DNA from 4 places in the Lipingzhangella rawalii genome. Region 2 is predicted to be linked to each of the others. Evidence: riboswitches for the same ligand, from Rfam matches in the RefSeq annotation. Region 2 holds a riboswitch; each other region holds the start of a gene.

Region 1 (3,656 bases), on a different contig from region 2:
GTGAGGTCACACGACCACGCGGGACCCGGGATCCGGAGATGCGCCCCTGTGGAGTCTCCGCACGGGATCGGCGACCGGGCGTACCGGATCCCATTCCGTCCACCCGAAAGACGGGGGGCCGATAGGTTCCCTCCGGATCCTCGGGTTCCCGAGCGCCCTGGGGCTGCTTCTGGGAGCCGTCATCCTGCCCCTCTGCCCCGGTTCCGGAGCCGGACGCAGAATCCGCCGGGCTCTGAGCCGTTCCGGAGTCGGGAGGCTGCTCGGTCTCCCCGGCATCCCGCTGCTGCTGCGAGGTGTCTCCCGGCGACGGGGGCTGTGCCCCCTCAGTGTCTTTTGGGTCCGCATCACCCGCCTGGTCCAGGGCCTCCTGGAGCCGGTCCTCGTCCAGGTCCGGGGCGTCGAACGGGTCACGACGACGCCGGTGTGGCAGAGCAAGACGTGCGGCGTCCCGAACGTCGTCGGTGGTGACCTCGGGGTGGGCCCGCCAGGCAGCGAGCGCGGTGGCCGCGCGGGCGGTGACCAGGTCGGCGCGGAGACCGTCCACGTCGAAGGCCGCGCAGACCGCGGTGACCTGTTCCAGGGCCGTGTCCGTGAGCTGGACCTGGCCCAGCCGCTGCTGGGCGTCGCGGATACTGGTGGCGAGCTCGGCGTCAGCCTCGGCGTACTGGGCGGCGAAGGCGGACGGGTTCTCCTCGAATGCCAGCCGACGGCGCACCACCTCGGCCCGCTCGGCAGGCTCCCGGGTTGCGGTCGCCTCGACAGTGAGCCCGAAGCGGTCGAGGAGCTGCGGCCGTAGTTCCCCCTCCTCCGGGTTCATCGTTCCAACGAGCAGGAACCGTGCGGCGTGGGAGACCGAGACTCCTTCCCGTTCGACGTGGGAAACTCCCATCGCGGCGGCGTCCAGCAGCAGATCCACCAGATGGTCGTGCAGGAGGTTAACCTCGTCCACGTACAGGGCGCCGCGGTGGGCCTCGGCGAGCAGGCCGGGTTCGAAAGCTTTGACTCCGGAAGTCAGGGCCCGCTCGATGTCCAGGGAGCCGGCCAGCCGGTCCTCGCTGGCCCCGACCGGCAGTTCGACCAGGCGGGCCGGGCGGCTGTGTGTTGTTTCGGCGTCGACGGTGTGCGGCCCGTCGGGACAGTCGGGATCGGGCTGACGCGGATCGCAGGAGAAGCGGCATCCGGCCACAACATCCAGGTCCGGTAGCAGTGCGGCAAGTGCCCGCACGATGGTGGACTTGGCGGTGCCCTTCTCCCCACGCACGAGCACGCCGCCCACTCCGGGCGATACGGCATTGATCAGCAGGGCCAGCTTGAGGTCGTCCATCCCGACGACCGCGCTGAACGGGTAGCGAGCGGTGGCGCTCACGCAGCTCCATCCTTCCTTGGGAATCCTCGCCCACAGGTTTGGTTCTCGGGTGTCGCCCAGTCTCCTGACTTCCAGATCTTCGCTGCCCGCCGCCTTCCCACCGGCGATGCGGCAGTGGCTGTATGGGGGCCGCTTCCTGGTCACAGTGGCGGGACCGTCCCGGACTCACACCGGGTTCCTGCTGCTGACACCGTCGTCCAGGATCGCACACCCGCCGCGCCCCCATCCGGCGGGGGCCGGGCCCCTACCGAGCCCGGCGACGCGAAACTCTGAGCTCGGGGCGATGCAGAGCACGTGGTGTGGTGCTGTACGGGGGCAGCCCGGAACCCGGCCCACCGGACCCTGGTTCTCGGCGCCAGCGCGGACAGGCTGCGCACGGAATGGCCCCAGGACACGTTCGGCCTGCGGTGCCCTGCGCACACACGCAAAGGGCTGGCGTGAAGGGACGTTCAACGTCCGTCCACGCCAGCCCTTGATCCGTAGCGGGGGCAGGATTTGAACCTGCGACCTTTGGGTTATGAGCCCAACGAGCTACCGAACTGCTCCACCCCGCGTCGATGCGTTTTCAACGTTAGGGGTTGTGGCGGGGGTATGCAACTCGGCGTGGCCGCACAGGGGCCGGGTGTGTGGCATCGCACAGCGTGGAGCCGCCAGTTGGGGCCGCTGGTTTCCGGCGATTCCTGCCGGGGGCGACCGGTGGAGGTGCGTTCTAGGATGCGCAGCACCTGAAACAACGCGTCGTGGTGGAGGGGCTGGATGAGTGACACGGGCGAGGAGACGACGGGGCTGGTCTTCCACTCGGCCAGAGAGTTGGCCGGGTTGCTGCACGCGGGTGCGGTGTCGGCGCGGGAGGTGGTCCGGGCCCACCTGGACCGGATCGAGCGGGTCAACCCGAAGATCAATGCGGTGGTGTCACTGTGTGCGGAACGTGCCCTGACGGAGGCCCACGCTGCGGACGAGCGGTGGGCGGCCGGTGCGGCCGTAGGGCCGCTGCACGGGCTACCGATCGCCCACAAGGACACGCATGCCACCGCGGGAGTGCGCACCACCTCGGGCTCTCCCCTATTTGCCGACCACGTTCCGGACCGGGACGAGCTGGTCGTGGAACGGATCCGCGCCGCGGGGGCGATCACGGTCGGCAAGTCGAACGTTCCGGAATTCGCGGCGGGCTCGCACACCTTCAACCCGGTGTTTGGGACCACCCGCAACCCCTACGACGTCTCCCGCTCGGCCGGGGGCAGTAGTGGGGGCGCGGCGGCGGCTCTGGCCGCTGGCTTGCACCCTTTGGCCGAGGGTTCGGACATGGGGGGCTCGCTGCGGAATCCGGCCTCGTTCACGAACGTGGTGGGTCTGCGCCCGAGCCCCGGGCGGGTCCCGTCCTGGCCGGCGCCGTTGGGCTGGTCGACTCTGAGTGTGCAGGGACCGATGGCTCGGAGTGTGGACGATGTGGGCCTGCTGCTGTCCGTTCTCGCCGGCCCGGACGCGCGAAGTCCGATCGCGGTCCCGGAGTCCCCGGATCGGTTCGCCGCTCCGCCGGAGGCGGATGTGGCGGGGCTCCGGGTGGCGTGGAGCCCCGATCTGGGTGGGGAGTTCCCCACGGACCCGGCGGTGCTGGCGGTGCTACGTCAGCAGCTCGGCGTCTTCGACGAACTGGGCTGCACGGTTGTGGAGGCCACGCCGGACCTCTCCGGCGCCGACGAGGCGTTTCGCACCCTGCGGGCCTGGACTATGGCGAGCAATCTGGGGCCGCTGTTGGACGCGGCCCCAGATCAGCTCAAGCCGAGCCTGGCGTGGAACATCCGACAGGGCCGCACCCTGGACGGGGCGGATGTGGCGGCGGCGGAACGCCGACACACCGAGCTGTACCACCGGATGCGGGAGTTCTTCATGACCTACGACGTCCTGGTGCTTCCGGTGAGTCAGGTGGTTCCGTTCCCCGTGGAGCAGGAGTACCCCACGGAGATCGACGGGGTGGCCCAGGCGACCTATCTGGACTGGATGCGTTCGTGCTACCTGATCTCGATCACGGGATGCCCAGCCCTCTCGGTGCCGGCGGGGTTCACACCCGAAGGCCTGCCGGTCGGACTCCAGATCGTGGGGCCGCATCTGGCGGAACGCCGCCTACTGGAGGTGGGACGGGCATTCGAGCGGGGCACCGCGGCAGGGGCCCGCCGTCCAGTCGTGGGGTAGCGGCCGCACGCCTCCGGCTGGGAGCTTCCTCCGGACGTGGATCCCGTGCCCTAGCGCGCGGGAATTCTGCCGCCTCCCTGCTCCGTGACGTCCAAGATCA
Region 2 (3,656 bases):
TTCAGGATGAGCATGTGCTCGGCCAGCCAGCCCTCATCCCGGGCCATGACCGAGGCGATGCGTAGGGCGTAGCACTTCTTGCCGAGCAGGGCGTTGCCGCCGTATCCCGATCCGTAGGACCAGATTTCGCGGGTCTCGGGGAAGTGGGAGATGTACTTGGTGGAGTTGCAGGGCCAGGGGACGTCCTGCTGTCCCGGCTCCAGCGGGGCCCCGACCGAGTGCACGGCCTTGACGAAGGTGCCGCGCTCCTCGATGAGCCGCAGCGCCGGGGTACCCATGCGGGCCATGATCCGCATGGACACCACAACGTACGGAGAGTCGGTGATCTCCACGCCGAGCTGGGAAATGTTGCCGCCGAGGGGGCCCATGCAGAACGGCACGACATACATGGTGCGGCCGCGCATGCTGCCGGCGAAGACGTCCGCGAACGTCGCGCGCATCTCGGCCGGGTCGACCCAGTTGTTCGTGGGGCCCGCGTCCTCCTTGCGCTCCGAGCAGATGAAGGTGCGGTCCTCCACCCGTGCCACATCGCTGGGGTCGGAGCGGCAGTAGAAGCTGTTGGGACGCAGCTCGTCGTTGAGCCGGACGAAGGTCCCCGCCTCAACGAGCTCGCTGGTCAGGCGGTCCCACTCCTCGGCGGAGCCGTCACACCAGACGATCCGATCCGGCCGGGTGAGGTCGGCGACCTCACGCACCCAGTCGGCCAGCTCACGATGGCTGGTCGGCGGTGCGTCGACGGCATGGGTCAGGTCAGTCACAACGGCTCCTAAAGGTAGGGGTCTTGCGCTCGCATGATGACCGATCCACACCTACGCTGGCCATTTGGCGTAGACAGTTGGCCTAGACCCTTGGCTTAGACCTATTTGCCCAGCGCTCGCCGGGTGTTCACCCCGCGCCCACTGCCTCGACGCGTTCCGCGACGGCTTGCGCGATCGTCCAGTCCTGGATTCCGGTACCCACTGACGTGAACACGGTGCGTCCCGATCGCCGCACCGGATGCCGCAACAGCTCGCCCAATTCGCAAATGTCGCCCTCGGAGCGGTGACCGGACTCCACGGCGTGAATAACCTCACCCGACTCGGCCAGAGCGGCGCTCCGTTTCTCCACCGCCAGCACCTCCGCCTCCGCGAGCAGCTCTGCGGGCAGCTCACGCATACTGGGCCGGAAGGATCCGATGGCGTTGACGTGCACCTGATCATGCAGGTCACTGGCGGCAAGCACGGGATCACGGGCGGAGGTGGCGCAACTCACAATGGGCATGCCGGACACGGCTACGCGAATGGCATCCGGCCCGGACGAATCCGTGCCCGTGGCCGTGATCCGCGTGTCCACAAGTTCGGCCCGTAGCAGCGCGGCCAAGCGCTGGGCGTTGTCCGTACTGCGACTGACGATCCGCAGCTCCCGCAGCGGGCGGACCGCGTGGACGGCGCGAACCTGGTCCGGGGCCTGTGCCCCGGATCCGACCAGCGCCATCCGGTCGGCGTCCGCGTCAGCCAGCAGATCGGTGGCCAGGCCGGCAATGGCACCGGTTCGCAGGGTGGTGACCGCCTCCGCCTCCATCACCAGCGGGGTGGCGCGCTTCGGGTCCAGCCAGGAGAGAGTGCCGACCACTGCGGGCTGCCGGTTCAGCTGCACACTCAGCGCCTTCACCACCGCCGTGCCGGTGCGTACATGCCGGGCCACCATCACCAGCACCGAACCGTCCGCCAGCGCCTGCCGGCCGGGCATGTCGAAGGCCGCGTCACCGTGTTCGGCCACCTCGATCAGGACCCTGCGCAGCTCCGCGATGGCCGCGGACATGGGCACGCTGCGACGAACCTCGTCACCACTGACGGTGTGCACGGTCATCCACGTCCCCACTCTCGGCGCGCGTGGTGAATGTCAGGTTCCTCACCCTAGAAGATGTGTCACCCTAAAAGGAACGACAAAGCACGAACCATGACGACGGCGAACCGAGGAAGCCGGTGCGAATCCGGCGCGGTCCCGCCACTGTGAGTCGGGGAGCCGGTCCCATCGATGGCCACTGTCCTGCGGGATGGGAAGGCCGGGACCCAGGCAGTGACCCGCGAGCCAGGAGACTCCTCGCCGTTGTCCCTCACCAACCGGGGCGGATTTCCCCGAGAGAGGACTGGCCCAACCATGGCTGTGCCTGTGGTGCCGGCGCTCGCTATGGCCACGCGCACCCACCGCCACTGGCCGCTGCACGCCGCGGACCCCACCGCTGACGTGGAGCCGGTGGCCACTCTTTCGTGCCCCCGGTGTGGATCCGGTCCCGTCCTCGCACGGGACAACGACATGTTGGCCGCCGGCCCCAGTCCCGTTGGAACACACCATGCACTCTGCTCGATTCCTGCTTCCCATCCTCGCGCCCACGCTCGCCCTGACCGCCTGCGGCGCCACCGGAACTGAGAACGCAACCGACGACACCGCGTCTGCACCCCCGGCAGCTTCCGCCGACTGTGTGCAGGACTACGACCCGCAGGCAGACGCGGACACCGACTACTTCCCAGAGAAACTCGAGCTGGACCACGCCGAGAACCTCACCATCGACTACGAGAACCACTACCAGGTGGTGACCGTCGAGGAACCGGCTCCGGATGCGGATCCGGAACGCTACGTGCTGCTGCGCTGCGGCCTCCCCGAACCCGAGCTGACGGACGAGCTCGCGGAGGCTCCCGTGGTGGAGGTTCCGGTGGACAGTGTGTTCTCCCGCTCCACCACGCACCTGCCGCTGTTCCAACTGCTGGACCGCACCGAGACCGTCACCGGAGTCGCTGATGGGTCCACGGTCAGCACAACGGAGTACCGCGAGCGCCTGGACGACGGAGACATCGTGGAGTTCGCTGTTGACCAGACCCTCGATCAGGAATTGGTAATCAGCCACGATCCGGATCTGGTCATGACCGCGGGAGTGCAGGACCCCGACGATCAGGGAGTACGCGATGCGGGCATTCCCGTCATCGCGAACGCGGAATGGCTGGAGCCAACCCCCCTGGGCCGTGCCGAGTGGATCAAGCTGGCCGCGGCGCTCACCGGGACCGAACGCCAGGCGCGCGCGGAGTTCGCCGACATCGAGGCGGACTACCGGGATATCGCGGAGCAGGTCGCCGACGCCGAGTCCGTGCAGGTACTCACGGGCCAGATGCGCGACGGGGTGTGGACTGTACCGGCCGGGGACTCCTACGCCGGCCGGCTCCTGGCGGACGCCGGGGCCGACTACGCCTGGTCGGACACCACCGGCGGGGCGAGTGTCGAGCTGGACGTGGAGGAGGTGCTGGCCCAGGCCCAGGACACCACTCCCTGGATCGCCGGCGCCGACTGGGGCAGCCTCGACGACGTCACCGCAGACGACGGCCGTTACGCGGAGTTCACGGCGGTCACGACCGGGGAGGTGTGGACCAACAACAACAAGATCGGTCCCACCGGCGGCAACCTCTACTGGGAAGAGGGGGTGAGCCGGCCCGACCTGGTGTTGGCCGACCTGGTGCGGATCGTGCATCCGGACCTGCTGGAGGAGCACGAGCTCGTGTACTACCGACAGCTGGACGAGGCATGACCCACACGGTCGACGGTGGGGTGGGGATGCACCAGGCAGCACCCCCACTCCCCCGCCCCCGTGCTCGGATGCCCGTTCCAGCACGACTCGGGGCGCTGAG
Region 3 (3,656 bases), on a different contig from region 2:
GTACTGCGGCAGGCTGAGTCCGGGCTGGGCCGTGCCGACGGACGACGGCCTCAGGGATGGATGACGTGCAGCCGGTCCGGGAGTGCGACACACCGTGTGCTTCGGGTGATATCGGCAACCGGCCGTCCGTCGCGCAACACGGTGAAGCTGTGCTGCGCGGGATCCACCGTCAGCACGGAGCCCGAGAACGCCGAGTTCTCGTCATCGGCCACCGCACAGACCAGCTGACCCGACGTCGGGCCGTCGCCCAGCCGGACACGCAGGTGTCGGGTGTCGCTCACCGGGAGCTCCTGGCCGTCCAGGCTCACGTGGAGCTGTCCCGCCTCGGGTGTGCTGGGGTAGATCTCGAAGTCACTGAGCGCGACGTCAATGATCTCCTCATTCTCGCGCAGTCCGAGCACGGTTGCCGGTGGGGTGGTCTCGGTGGGGCGCTGGAGCAGCGGAAGCCCCAGCAGGGCCGCCAGACGCTGCGCCTTGACCGTGGGCCAGCCACCCGAGTCCACCAACAGGCACAGATCCTGGTAGTCGGGCTGGCTGAGCTGCTCCCGCAGCCGGGGAGTGGACAGCGGTGCGATATCGATCGGGCTTCGCTCGTCGGTCAACAGCCGTGCTCGCAGCTGAACGCTGCGTTCCCGGCTTGCCTGGTCGAATCCACGGAGCACCCCGATGGTGCCCGAGTTGACCCACGGTGCGGCGGCGTCGGCGAGTGCGACGATGCCGTCCGGGACCTCCTGCTGGGTGTTAGCGATCACGAGGTACCTCCGGAAGGTGCTGCCAAAGGCTACGCAGGTTCGAGTATGGAGCGTCCGGGAGCTGGCCGAGAGTGGCCAGTACGGCGGGCGACGCGCCCTGCAACTCGGCCGCGCTGACCATCTGCCCGGGGCGCAGAGGCCCCGAGCTGAACGCGCCCTCCAAAGTGTCGGCGATCTCCCGCCGGGTCACGCTCATGTGTTACCTCAGGTCTCGGTTGTGGCGGCGACCGGTCGGACCCGACTGGGTCCGACCGGGCCGTCCAGATGGCGCGGTGTCCGCAATCCCTGCTGGTCGACGCATGGTGTCGGCCGCGGCGGGGATACCACGGTGTGGATGTGACGGTGGGGTCGGGCGCAGCCCAGAGCCTGGCCCGCCCCCACCGTGACAAGCGGAAGGCCAGAAGCACACGGCGATTACGGCTGACCTTGTCGGGAGCGACTCTACCCTCTCGTTGGGGAAGGGTTACTGGAGGGGCACACGTTCGCTGTTCACGCGAACGCATCACGAATCCGCTGCACACGGCGGTGTGGCGGCCTGGTGGTCCAGGAGTGCGGCATGGCAGCGCGACGGGTATCCCCGAACACGGAGCAGCGTGACATGTATCTCAGTCACTGACGGGGGCTGTGCCGTGTCGATACCCGCCGTGCCGGCCCGGGACAGCCGCACCCGGCGCGCCGCCGCAATGGACCGGCGGCCCCGAGCCGACCAGCCAGCGGAGCATCGGCCGTGCCCGGTGGTGCTGGCACTGCTGCTGGCCCGGCGGCGACCAGTACCGGGGCGCGGAGTGCGGTCTCCTACCGGGTGGGTGCTGCTCCCCAGGACTCCCCGCGTTGGCGCGGAGTTGCTACTCTCAACAGTGCGACAGGTTCTCCCGGGAGTCAGCACACGGTGGCGACCGGGGGAGGCAACAGGGAATCCGGTGAGAATCCGGGACTGCCCCGCAGCGGTTAGTGGGAACGAACGCCGTCACCGCGGTGATCGCGGTAAAGCACTGGACGCCACGTCCGGGAAGCGACGGCCAGTAGGCCGAGTGTCGAGAGCTCACGCGCCCACGAGTCCGAAGACCTGCCTGTGGTAGCGCCCACCGCCCGGTGGGCGCTTGCGTCCGAGCCTCGCGGGTGGGCAGGGAGCGAGAGACAGAGCGACCCGGGTGCCCCGGTCCTCCTCGCCGATGCTGCGCGCGTGCCTCGGACGCCGCAGACGAGCTCGCGAGGAGAGAGCAAGTGACTGATCGTAACCCCGTTGGCGCCACCATTCTTGGCTATCCCCGGATCGGACCCGATCGGGAGCTCAAGCGTGCGGTGGAAAGCTACTGGGCCGGAACCAGCACCGCCGCCGACCTGGAGGAAACCGCCCGGACACTGCGGGTGAACACCTGGGACGAGCTCAAGGCGGCCGGGCTGGACTCGATTCCCTCCAACACCTTCTCCTATTACGACCAGGTTCTGGACACCGCAGCCCTGGTCGGTGCCCTACCTCCGCGCCACACCGAGCTGGGGCTCTCCCCCCTGGACACCTACTTCGCCGCGGCTCGCGGCACCCAACAGGCCCCCGCCCTGGAAATGACCAAGTGGTTCGACACGAACTACCACTACCTGGTTCCGGAGCTGGGCCCGGATACCGGGTTCGCACTGGCGGGCAGCAAGCCCATCGACGAGTACGTTGAGGCCCGCAAACTGGGCCTGGAGACCCGGCCGGTACTGCTGGGGCCGGTCACCTTCCTGCTGCTGGCCAAGGCACACGCCGACGCGCCGGAGGACTTCCAGCCGTTGTCCCTCCTGGAACGACTGCTTCCGGTGTACGAGGAGCTGTTGGCCGCCCTGCACTCCGCCGGGGCGGAGTGGGTCCAGTTGGACGAACCGGCGTTCGTGGCCGACCGTTCCGCCGCGGAGCTGGCCGCGCTGGACCAGGCCTACACCCGGCTGGGTGGGCGTCCAGACCGTCCGAGCATCCTGGTGGCCAGTTACTTCGGTTCCCTCGGGGAGGCGCTGGGGACCCTCGCCCGCGTACCGGTGGAGGGTTTGGCTCTCGACCTGGTCACCGACCCCACCGCCGGAGATGCGGCCGCCGCACAGACGGCCCTGCGGGACAAGGAGGTCGTGGCCGGGGTTGTGGACGGGCGCAACATCTGGCGAACCGACGTCGACACGGCGATGACCAAGGCCGCCACCCTGCTGGGCAGCGTCGGGCGTTTGGGGGTGTCCACTTCCTGTTCCCTGCTCCACGTTCCCTACGACGTGGACCGAGAGACCGCAATGCCCGAACGGCTGCGCAGCTGGCTGGCCTTCGCGCGGCAGAAGGTCGCCGAGGTGGTGCTGCTCGGTCGGGCCCTGCGCCACGGGCAGGACGCTGCGTCCGTGGTGGACGAGTTGGCGCGGGCCCGCGCGGCCGTGGCGGATCGGGGCAGCGCCAGTGACCTGCGTGAGCCCCGGGTTCGGGCGCGACTGGACTCCCTGCGGCCCGAGCACGCCCAGCGGGGCGACTACGCCAAACGCGCCGGGGAGCAGCAGTCCTCGTTGGGCCTGCCCGCGCTGCCCACCACAACGATCGGGTCTTTCCCCCAGACCGACGAACTGCGCCGGGCACGAGCCCAGCACCGGGCCGGCCAGCTCGACACCGAGCAGTACCACGCCGCGATGCGCAGCGAGATCGAACGCGTGATCCGGTTGCAGGAAGACATCGGGTTGGATGTGCTGGTGCACGGGGAGCCCGAGCGCAACGACATGGTGCAGTACTTCGCCGAGCAGCTGCGCGGATTCGCCGCGACCGAACACGGCTGGGTCCAGTCCTACGGATCCCGGTGTGTGCGGCCGCCGGTGCTCTTCGGAGACGTGTCCCGCCCGGAACCGATGACGGTGGAGTGGGCCACGTTCGCCCAGTCCCTGACCGACCGCCCCGTCAAG
Region 4 (3,656 bases), on a different contig from region 2:
ACTCGGAACCGCTCTGGCTCGTAGGCAGCGAACTCCCCATCGTCCAGGTCCGGTTCGATCTGGTCCGCGACGTAGTCCTCGCCCAGGGTGTAGGTCTCCTCCACCGCGCCCACCTCATAGTCATCCGGCCAGTTCTCCGCGATGTCGGAGAGGTCCAGGCCAACCTGGCGGTAGTCGTGACGTTCCTCCGAGGGACCGGTCAGTCGGGTGAGCTCGTCCGATGCGGTGGCCTCGTCCTCATCCGGAATGTATCCGCCGACCGCGATGCCCATGCCCAGCGCTTCCTCGGGGTGGACGATGGTGTCCGGAGCGTCCTCGGACTCCTCGACGGACCACTCCTCGGGATAGCGCAGCGAGAATCCGTCGGTGCGGTGCCAGTCGTACTCGGTGGTCACCGAACGGTTACTCCACCAGAACAGGCTGACTCCGACGACGATCACCGCCACCATCGCTGCGGTGGCAGCGATGATCGGCCCGCGGAACCGCCGTGCCAACGACCGCGGCTCCGGTGCTGCCACCGGTGAGGCCGATGGTGGGGCTGGCGGAGCCGCCCTGGTCTCGGCCATTCCCGGCTGCGCTCCCGACGACCACCCGGCGCTCGGCTGCGACTCGGCCTGCGCAAGCAGGCTCAGAGCCTCGTCCGCACTCGGCCGGCGGGCGGGGTCCCGCTCCAGCAATGCCATAATCAACGGGGTCAGCTCCGCGCCCCGGCTCGGTGGGGATACCGGCGCGGACATGATCGCGGCGACCGTGGAGGCGACAGAATCCCGGGCGAACAGGGACTGACCCTGCACCGTGGTGTACAGCGTCGCCCCCAGACTCCACAGATCCGAGGGTGGCTCCGCCGTCCCGGTGCCCTCCAGGCGTTCGGGGGCCATGTACTCGGGCGAGCCCACCAATGCACCGGTGCGGGTGACCGCGGTCTCCCCGACGATGGTGGCGATCCCGAAATCGGTCAGCAGCACCCGGCCGTCCCGGGACAGCATCACGTTCGCGGGTTTGATGTCCCGGTGCACCACGCCACACGCGTGCGCGGCCCGCAGCGCCTCCAGCAGGGTGCGGGCGATCTGGGTAACCCGGGCAGGCGGCATGGGGCCGTGTTCCCGCAGCAGATGCTGGAGCGAGGAGCCTCGCACCAGTTGCATGACCACCCAGGGATGTCCCTGTGCCTCGACCACGTCGTACACGGTGGTGACCCCCGGCTCATCGGACAGCCGGGCCGCGGTGCGGGCCTCTCTCCGGACTCGGGCATGCGCCTCGGTCCGTTCGGCTTCGGCAAGCTCCATGGGCAGACGCACTTCCTTGAGGGCGACCTCCCGCCCCAGTTCCACGTCCCGGGCTCGCCAAACCATGCCCATTCCGCCCCGCCCCAGGGCCTCCACCAGCTCGTACCGGCCTGCAACGATCCGCGCCGCCTGGTCCGCTACCATCACATCGCCTCATTCAGGGGACGAAGCCTCGACGCTCCGCGGGACAGAACGGCCACCAGGGTAGCGAAAGCGGCAGCGCCGTGGCTGTGGGGATTCGGGCGACCAGTCACCGCAATGGCGGCCGGACAGGCATCACGGATCGTGTTGGAACGACCCCATAGTGCCGTGGATCACCTCGTCGTAGCGGATGCGTTCGGGCTGCGGCCCGGCCCAGGTCAGGGTGTAGGACACCCGGTTGTCCACGTGCACCTGGAGCCAGATCTCGAACCAGTCGGACTCCTCGACATCCAGATGCCGGTCCAGATAGGCGTCGGTGTAGGTGACGCTCGCCTCGATTGCCGCCACGTCCCAGTGGCTGGGCCATTCCCGAAACCGCTCCGGATCGAGTTCGGTGTAGCTGTAGTCTGCGTACACGTTCGCGGTGGACATATCCTCGGCGAATCCGGCCAGCTGCATTGAGGCGTCCGGGCCGTCCTCGTGCTCGGCCCAGGGCAGCACCGCCATGGCCAACGCGTCGGTGTCCTGGCGCTGTTCGATCTCGACCCCGGTCCGGTCCTGCCCACTGTCACGAGTGGCAAGCTCCCAGCCCGCCGGATGACGCACCAGGAACTGCTCTCCCTCGTGGTACTCGTACTCGGTCGTGACCGGGCGTAGGTTCCGCTCCCAGTAGAGCGTGCCACCCAGGCCCGCCGCCACCAGCACCGACACCAGTAACACGGCGCCAGTCCAGATGCGCCGACGACGCCGGTGCCGGCGCGTCCGGCCGGCCCCCGCCGTGCGTTCCGGGGGAGCATGGTCCGTCATGGTTGACTCCCTGGGGGAATGTCAGGAGTACAGCCAGAAGCCGGTCCAGACTAGCGAGTATGGACAGACGCGTCCCTCCGTTGCACCAATCGGGACCGCACTGATACCAGCCCGCAATATCCGCAGTTCACAACGGATCTCCGTGGTGTACCAGTAGGTGCCTGTGCTCCCCTGCGCCCGAACCACCGACGGCGGTGTGCGATCATCGGAAAAACTGCACGGGTCGTAGTGCACGGGAAGCCGGTGTGAAACCGGCGCGGTCCTCGCCACTGTGACCGGAGGGCACGGCACCACGCGCCACTGGGTCTGGAGATCCGGGAAGGCGGTGCCGTGCGGGGACCCGAGTCCCGACTCCGGGAGCCAGGAGACCGGCTACGACCCAGCGACGGTACGACCACGAAGGATGGTTGGGTCCCCATGACTCATATCGACGCGCGCACCCGAGGTGTGCGCACTCTCGCTCCGATTCTCGGCCTCACCCTTGCCCTCGGCGCATGTAGCCCCACGGATGGCGGGGACGGCGGCACCACGGACGAGGGTGGCCAAGCCGCCGGCGACACGATCCAGAACTGCGACATCGAGGTTCCCGCCGACGAGGCCCCGGAGCGCGTGTTCGCCGCCTACCAGCCCGCGATCGAGATGGCCCACGCGCTGGGCATCAGCGACCGGCTGGTGGGCACGGCCTACCTGGACGCCGAGGTCCTGCCGGAGTACGCCGAAGCTCAGGAAGCCCAGGAGTACTATGCGAACATCCCCAGCCGCGAGGAGCTACTGAACCACGATCCGGACTTCGTGCTGTCCGGGTTCAACGGGGTGTTTGCCGACGGTGGAGACGGCAGTTTCGGCACCCGCACCGAGCTGCGGGAGCTGGGCATCGAGAGCTGGATCTTCAGCCCGCTGTGCCCCTCCGAGGACGGCGGCACCGACGAGTCCATCGACCCCAGCACGGTGACGATGGACAGTATCTACGCGGACCTGCACGACCTCGGCACGATCTTCGGTGTGGAGGAGCGGGCCGAGGAGGTCGTCACCGAGATGCAGGAGACGGTCTCCGAAACCGAGGAGATCGTTGCGGAGGCGGAGGACACTCCCTCGGTGGTCATCGGCCGTCCCGATGACGAGGGCTTCCGGGTCACCGGGGAACCGGACTTCTCCACGGTGCTGTTGGAACACGCCGGCGCCGAGAACCCCTTCGCGGACCTGGACGAGGCCCGCAACATCGACGTGAGCACCGAGGAACTGATCGAGCGGGATCCGGACTACATCCTGGTGGATGTGTGCTGCGACGCGGAGATGACCGCCGCCGACGCGGCCGACGGCGTCGCCGAGATCCGCAACGACCCGGCCCTGGCCAACGTCACCGCAGTGGAGGAAGACCAGGTCCTGGAATTCACGTTCGCCGACCGCTCCGCCGGGGTGCGT

What was found. A riboswitch is a leader RNA that binds a small molecule or an ion and turns the genes downstream of it on or off. The one in region 2 is predicted to bind cobalamin.
Region 1: it holds a riboswitch for cobalamin, as region 2 does, so the genes downstream of both, RIF23_RS12240 (putative cobaltochelatase) here and RIF23_RS08400 (ABC transporter substrate-binding protein) in region 2, are expected to answer to the same signal.
Region 3: it holds a riboswitch for cobalamin, as region 2 does, so the genes downstream of both, metE (5-methyltetrahydropteroyltriglutamate--homocysteine S-methyltransferase) here and RIF23_RS08400 (ABC transporter substrate-binding protein) in region 2, are expected to answer to the same signal.
Region 4: it holds a riboswitch for cobalamin, as region 2 does, so the genes downstream of both, RIF23_RS09825 (ABC transporter substrate-binding protein) here and RIF23_RS08400 (ABC transporter substrate-binding protein) in region 2, are expected to answer to the same signal.

The regions. Positions count from the first base shown of each region.
Region 1 is NZ_JAVLVT010000005.1:271,488-275,143, reverse strand. It holds gene RIF23_RS12240 (putative cobaltochelatase) at 1-1,366, opposite strand, end outside; cobalamin riboswitch at 1,404-1,576, opposite strand; tRNA gene RIF23_RS12235 (tRNA-Met) at 1,847-1,920, opposite strand; gene RIF23_RS12230 (amidase) at 2,123-3,556, shown strand; gene RIF23_RS12225 (DUF6504 family protein) at 3,654-3,656, opposite strand, start outside.
Region 2 is NZ_JAVLVT010000003.1:364,721-368,376, reverse strand. It holds gene RIF23_RS08410 (phosphoenolpyruvate carboxykinase (GTP)) at 1-749, opposite strand, end outside; gene RIF23_RS08405 (ornithine cyclodeaminase family protein) at 886-1,848, opposite strand; cobalamin riboswitch at 1,932-2,101, shown strand; gene RIF23_RS08400 (ABC transporter substrate-binding protein) at 2,333-3,556, shown strand; gene RIF23_RS08395 (FecCD family ABC transporter permease) at 3,553-3,656, shown strand, end outside.
Region 3 is NZ_JAVLVT010000006.1:220,809-224,464, forward strand. It holds gene RIF23_RS14960 (hypothetical protein) at 51-752, opposite strand; gene RIF23_RS14965 (hypothetical protein) at 742-948, opposite strand; cobalamin riboswitch at 1,600-1,840, shown strand; gene metE (5-methyltetrahydropteroyltriglutamate--homocysteine S-methyltransferase) at 1,977-3,656, shown strand, end outside.
Region 4 is NZ_JAVLVT010000004.1:32,974-36,629, forward strand. It holds gene RIF23_RS09815 (serine/threonine-protein kinase) at 1-1,430, opposite strand, end outside; gene RIF23_RS09820 (hypothetical protein) at 1,563-2,234, opposite strand; cobalamin riboswitch at 2,444-2,625, shown strand; gene RIF23_RS09825 (ABC transporter substrate-binding protein) at 2,652-3,656, shown strand, end outside.